Linked DNA regions of Geothrix sp. 21YS21S-2. The protein of the gene in region 1 interacts with the protein of each later gene in a pairwise test. Links are inferred from orthologs where the notes say so. Each region holds a gene or a part of one and is shown in the gene's direction. Other genes may lie near its edges.

Region 1 (3,013 bases):
TGACGGACTCGAAGGGCTTCTCGCGCCGGCCTTCCAGGCGGATGAGGTGGACGCCGAACTGGGTCTTCACGGGCTGGCTGATCTCGCCGGTCTTCAGGGCCGCCGCGGCGTCGGTGAAGGGCTTGACCATCTGGCCGGGGGCGAACCACCCCAGGTCGCCGCCCTTGCCCTTGGCGCTGGGATCCTCGCTGAAGGCCTCGGCGGCCTTGGCGAAGTCCTGGCCGGCCAGGAGCTTGACGCGCAGCTCGGCGGCCTTCTTGAAGGCCTCACCGACCTGGGATTCATTCTCGGCCTTGAAGAGGATGTGGCTGGCCTTGAGCTCGGTGTACTGCGCCTTGCGGCCGTCGTACAGGGCCTTGACCTTGGCGTCGTCCACGGGCGCGAGGCCCAGGGAGGCCTGGTCCACGGCCACGTAGGCGAGGATCCTGCGGGGGCCCTCCTGGAAGCGGGCGCCGGAGTCCTTGAGGAAGGCCTGCAGCTTGGCCTCCCCGGGATCCGCGATCCCGGAGGGATCGGGAGCGGCGGTGACGAACTCGTAGCTGATCTTCTCGTTGCGGACGCGGTTCTCGAGGTCCACCCACGCCTGGTCGACGGGCACGCGGGAGGCGGCCTGGCCCACCAGCTTGCGCAGGCTGAGCTCACTCGACAGTTCGATCTCCCACTGCTTGAGGGAGGTGCCGTTCTCGCGCAGGACGGAGTTGATGTCCGCGGAGTCCTTGAGCTGGCCGTTGTCGTTCAGGAAGAGGGGGATGCTGCGGAGCCGGGCCTCCAGGGCCGCGCGCACCTCGGCGTCGGTGACGACGATGTCGTGGCGCTCGGCCAGCTCCAGCCGGAGCTGGTTGCTGATGAGGCTGTCCAGGGCCTGGTTCTGCAGCATGGGCATGAGGGTCTCGATGTTGGCCTGCTTGCCCATGCGCTTGAGGTACTGCCCGATCATGGAGTCCACGTCCCGCTTCAGCACGTCCCGTCCATAGACCCGCGCCAGGACGTTGTCCGGAGCGGCCGAGCTGGCCCCGCTCGGCGCGAGGTAGGCCACAAGGCCTAGCAGCACCACCATCATGACCACGGCCATGGGGGTCTGGTTGCCTTTGAACACTTGGCGGAAATTGCGAAGCATGGGTTCTCCACGGGCAGGCCATTGGCCAGGATCTTCTAGGTTATCAAAGGAATGCCGTTTGTCCTAAACTGATTGACCGAGGGTGTCATGGCCGTACGACCAGTGCTCACCTGGGGCGATCCCAGGTTGAAGATAAATTCAAGTGATGTGGGGGATTGGACGCCCGAGCTGGATCAGCTGGTGGCCGATCTCTTCGAGACGACGTACGCCGAGGAGGGGCTGGGCATCGCCGCTCCCCAGGTCGGCGTGAATCTCAATATCGCCGTCATCGACACGTCCTGCGGCGCGGACCCCTCCGCCCGGATCGTCCTGATCAATCCGGAAGTGGTGAAGGAGGAGGGCTCCCAGGTCGGGCCCGAGGGCTGCCTGTCCATCCCCGGCATCCACGAGGTCCTGGAACGGCCCATGAAGGTGTGGGTGAAGACCCGCACCGCCCAGGGCGACTGGGTGGAGCTGCAGGGCGAGGAGCTGCTGGCCCGGGCCTTCTGCCACGAGATCGACCACCTGCGGGGCCGGCTCTTCGTGGAGTACTTCGGACCCGTCAAGCGCCAGATCATCCAGCGGAAGTACGCGAAGTCGAGGGCCTGACCCGTGCGCGCGGCCTTCCTGGGAACCCCGGCGGCGGCCGTCCCGGTCCTGCGGGCCCTGGCGGGCGCCAGGGACGTGGCGGCGGTCTTCTGCAACCCGGACAGGCCCCAGGGGCGCGGCCGCCACCTGGAGGCCCCGCCCGTCAAGCGCGCGGCGCTGGAGCTGGGCCTTCCGGTCCACCAGCCCCTCTCCTGGAAGGATCCCGCCACCCGGGAGGCCTGGGAGGCGCTGGGCGTCGACCTGGCGGTGGTGGTGGCCTACGGGCACATCCTGCCCCGGTGGATGCTGGACGGCTGCCGGCTGGGGGCGTGGAACCTCCACTTCTCCCTCCTGCCCCGCTGGCGGGGGGCCGCCCCGGTGAACCACGCCATCCTCGCCGGCGATCCGGAGACGGGCGTGGGCCTCATGCGCATCACCCCCGGCCTGGACGAGGGTCCCGTGCTGGCCCAGACCCGGCGCCCCATCGGCCTGGGCGACACCGCCGACACCCTCCTGGAGGCCCTGGCCGCGGACGCGGCGGACCTCCTCCTGGAGCACCTCCCCGCCCTGGAGGCGGGCACCGCCGCCCCCGTCCCCCAGGACGGCGCCGGCGCCACGGTGGCCTCCAAGCTGAACAAGGCCATGGCCCTCCTGGATCCGCGGCTGCCCGCCCTGACCCTGCACCGGCAGGTGCGCGGCCTCCATCCCTGGCCCGGGGCGGAACTGCCCTTCCGGGACACGACCCTCAAGGTCTGCGCCGTGGGGGGCCTGCGGCCGGACGGGGCCCCGGCGGGCACCCTGGCCTGGAACCGGGAGGGCGCCTGGCTCACGGCCGGGGACGGCACCGCCCTGGAGCTGACCCTCCTGCAGCGCCCCGGCAAGCCGGTGCAGCCCGCGGCCCAGGCCCTGCAGCCCTGGGGCGCCTCGGGATCGGGCTCTACACTCCGAACGGCTTGACCGCCTCGTCGAAGCGGGCCGCCAGGGTGCGGTCCTTGTCCGTCACGTGCCCGGCGTCGTGGGTGGTGAGGGTGATGCGCACGTAGCCCCACCCAAAGGCGACGTCCGGATGGTGGTTCATGGCCTCGGCGGGCGCCACCAGACGGCTCACGATGTTGAACGACGTCATGAAATCGGGTGTGCGGATCTCCCGCACGAGCCTGTTGTCCTTCTCGGTCCAGGTCATGGATCCTCCGGGTCGTCGAGTTCATGTGAGGCGGCGGGGGTGAGAAGTTCCTCGATCTCCTGGGCCAGGAGCCAGTCCCCGGGGAAGGCCGCCAGCGCGGCCCGGATCTCCCGCAGGCGCTCCGGGGCGGCCTCCCCGCGCCTGCG
Region 2 (3,306 bases), 1.7 Mb from region 1 along the record:
CGTGGCCTCCGCGGGCGCGCGGCGCCCCGCGACCCTGGCCGGGCCCCTGTGCACCAGCCTGGACCGCCTGGGCGAGGTGGAACTGCCCGAGGTGGGACCCGGGACCCTGCTGGTGATGGGCATGGCGGGAGCCTACGGCTTCACCGAGGCCATGACGCCCTTCCTCTCCCACCCCGCCCCGCGGGAACGGTGGGAGGCCTGAATGGTTGAAATCGTTGGCCCGCCATGGGACGGTTCTTGGGTGGGAGCATCCATGCTGCAGCCGCGCCGGCTACTTGAGGACCTCTGCGCCCTGGATTCCACCACGGGCCGGGAAGCCGCGCTGCTCCCCGCCCTCCTGCCGGCCCTGGAGGCCCTGGGAGCGCGGGTGGAGATTCGGGAGTTCCGGCCGGGCCGCTGCAACGTGCTGGCCACCTGGGGCGAGCCCCGGGTGCTCTTCTCCACCCACCTGGACACCGTGCCGCCCTTCCTGCCCCCGCGTTGGGAGGGGGAGGCCCTGTTCGCCCGCGGCGCCTGCGACGCCAAGGGCCAGATCGTGGCCCAGCTCCTGGCAGCGGAGCAGCTGCGCGGCGAAGGCGTGGCCTGGCTCGGCGTCGCCGGGGAGGAGACCGACAGCCTGGGCGCGCAGGAGGCCCTGGCCTGGAAGGACCGCTTCACCTCCTGCCGGGCCCTGGTCAACGGGGAACCCACGGAGCTCAAGGTGGCCACGGGCCAGCGCGGCGTGAAGAACCTGCGCCTGGCCTGCTGCGGGAAGGCCGCCCACGGCGGCAGCCCCGAACTGGGCCACAGCGCCATCCTGGACCTCCTGGACTGGCTGGAGGGCGTCCGCCGCATTCCGCCGGGCCAGGATCCCGACCTGGGCCCCGAGGTGTGGAACCTGGGCACCATCCAGGGCGGGGAGGCCGTGAACATCGTCCCCGACCGCGCCCAGGCCCTGCTCAACGTGCGCACCGTCCCCGGGTCCTCCTTCCAGGCCCGGGTGGAGGCGCTCCGCCCCCCCCTCGGCACGGTCGAGCTGCAGGTGGACGAGCCCCCCTGCCTCTACCCCGCGCTGCCGGGTTTCGAAAGGGCCTTCATGCCCTTCGGCTCCGACGCCCCCTGCCTGCGCCATCTCATCCCGGACCTCACCGCGGTCCTCGCCGGCCCCGGCAGCATCCGGGTGGCCCACACCGCGGGCGAACACCTCACCATGCAGGACCTCGCGGCCGGCGCCCAGCTCAACCTGCGCCTCGCCCGGCATTTTCTCCAGGAGCACCCATGAACCGCATCCCCGTCACCGTCCTTGGCGCCACCGGCGTCGTCGGCCAGCGCTTCGTGCGCCGCCTCCTGAACCACCCCATGTTCGAAGTGGTGTGCATCGCCGCCAGCGACCGCAGCGCCGGCAAGCGGTACCGGGACGCCTGCGAATGGCGCCTGGACGGCGAGCCCTACGGCGGCCTCGGGGACCAGGTGCTGGTGCCCTCCGACCCCGCCGAGGCCCTCTCCCCCATCGTCTTCAGCGCGCTCGACAACGCTCCCGCCAGGGAGATCGAGCCCGCCTTCGCCCGCGCCGGGGGCCACGTCTTCAGCAACGCGGCGTCCTTCCGCATGGACCCGGACGTGCCCCTGCTGGTGCCGGAAGTCAACCCCGGCCACCTGGCCCTGCTCGATTCCCAGCGCTCGCGGAGGGACTGGAAGGGCAGCATCCTCACCAACCCCAACTGCACCACCACCGTCCTGGTGATGGCCCTGGCCCCGCTGCACGAGGCCTTCGGCGTGGAGACGGTGATCATGACCTCCATGCAGGCCGTGAGCGGCGCCGGCTACCCCGGCGTGCCCAGCCTGGACATCCTGGGCAACATCATCCCCTACATCGGCGGCGAGGAGGGCAAGGTCGAGATCGAGACCGGGCGGCTCCTGGGCAAGGTGGAAGGCGGCCTCGCCGTGTCCGATCCCATGACGGTCTCGGCCCTGTGCTACCGCGCCCCGGTCATCGACGGGCACACCGAGAGCGTGAGCGTGCGCCTCCGGGGGAACCCCACCCCCGACCAGGTGCGCGAGGCCCTGGCGGCCTGGAAGCCCCTGCCCCAGCGCCTGGGCCTGCCCAGCGCCCCCGAGGTCCCCATCCGGATCCACGTGGCCGAGAACCGGCCCCAGGTGCGCAGGGACGTGGAGATGGACGGCGGCATGAGCGTCCACGTGGGCCGCATCCGCCCCTGCAACGTCCTGGGCATCAAGTTCTCGCTCCTGGGCCACAACACGGAGCGCGGCGCCGCCGGGGGCTCGGTGCTCAACGCGGAGCTGGCCGTGGCGCAGGACTTCGTGTCCTAGCCCCTCCGGCCATGATCGCAGCGGAGGGGCTCGGCAAGCGGTTCGGCGACACCTGGGCCCTCCGGGACCTGAGCCTCCGGGTCCCGGAGGGCGCCTTCCTGGCGGTGCTGGGCCGCAACGGCGCGGGCAAGACGACCCTGGTGCGGCTGCTCACGGGCCAGCTGCGCGCCACGGAGGGCTCGGTGCGGGTGGCGGGGCTCGATCCCGCCGGAGCGCCCCTGGAGCTGCGGCGAATGGTCGGCGTCATGCCCGAGGAGGGCGCCCTCCTGGAGGACCTCGGGGGCGCCCAGTACCTGCAGTTCGTGGGCCGCCTCCACGGACTGGGCCGGGAGGTCCTGGCGGAGCGCGTCGCGGAGCTGGAGGCCTGCCTGGAAGTGGGCTTCGGGCCCCGGCCCATCCGGGACTACAGCTACGGCATGAAGAAGAAGCTGGCGTTCTCGGCGGCCCTCCTCCACGGGCCGCGCCTGGTCTTCCTGGACGAACCCTTCGAGGGGCTGGACCCGTCCGTCGTGCGCAGCCTCCTGGCGGCCCTGGGGCAGCTGCGGGACCGGGGGGTCACGGTGGTCATGACCAGCCATCAGCTGAGCCTCGCGGAGCGTCTGGCCACACGGATCCTGCTGGTGGAGGAGGGGCGCCTCCTGGTGGACGGCGCCGCCGGAGACGTGCTGGGCCCCGACGAGGACCTGGAGGGCCTCTTCCTGCGCCTGGTGGGGCGCGGCCGGGCCGGGCGGCTCTCGTGGATCTGAGGGCCCTGGGCGCCCTGTGGTCGGTCCGGAGCGGGACCCCGCGCCCGCCTCTGCGCCCGGCCCTGGCCGCCCTCCTGGCACCGGTGGCCGTCTGGCTCGGGGGCGCCGCCTTCTGGGCCGGGACCCGCGCGGGGAGCGGCCTCGCCGGCCTGGACCCCGTGGCCGCGGGGACCCTCCTGTGGAGGCTCCCGCTGGTCCTGGGCTTCGCCGGAGCCCTTTGGGACGGCGGCTGCGTGGTGGACCCCCGTCC

Evidence for each region.
Region 2: the proteins of def (region 1) and asd interact in binary tests that used the Escherichia coli proteins (3 or more experiments, as listed by UniProt). The link is inferred for Geothrix sp. 21YS21S-2 from one-to-one orthologs.

Annotation. Positions count from the first base shown.
Region 1 is NZ_CP132910.1:4,086,722-4,089,734, reverse strand. Bases 249-2,954 are described here. They hold def (peptide deformylase), read left to right. Parts: upstream 249-1,204; coding sequence 1,205-1,705; downstream 1,706-2,954. Other genes in these bases: RAH40_RS18060 (aromatic amino acid hydroxylase), read right to left, coding at 2,864-2,954; RAH40_RS18065 (4a-hydroxytetrahydrobiopterin dehydratase), read right to left, coding at 2,622-2,867; RAH40_RS18070 (methionyl-tRNA formyltransferase), read left to right, coding at 1,709-2,641; RAH40_RS18080 (peptidylprolyl isomerase), read right to left, coding at 249-1,117. In the rest of the region: more of RAH40_RS18080, read right to left, coding at 1-248; more of RAH40_RS18060, read right to left, coding at 2,955-3,013. UniProt on the Escherichia coli protein: Removes the formyl group from the N-terminal Met of newly synthesized proteins. Requires at least a dipeptide for an efficient rate of reaction. N-terminal L-methionine is a prerequisite for activity but the enzyme has broad specificity at other positions.
Region 2 is NZ_CP132910.1:2,395,909-2,399,214, forward strand. What follows is about bases 285-3,283. They hold asd (aspartate-semialdehyde dehydrogenase), read left to right. Parts: upstream 285-1,257; coding sequence 1,258-2,310; downstream 2,311-3,283. Other genes in these bases: RAH40_RS10575 (M20 family metallopeptidase), read left to right, coding at 285-1,261; RAH40_RS10585 (ABC transporter ATP-binding protein), read left to right, coding at 2,322-3,056; RAH40_RS10590 (hypothetical protein), read left to right, coding at 3,047-3,283. Also shown: RAH40_RS10570 (hypothetical protein), read left to right, coding at 1-202; more of RAH40_RS10575, read left to right, coding at 254-284; more of RAH40_RS10590, read left to right, coding at 3,284-3,306.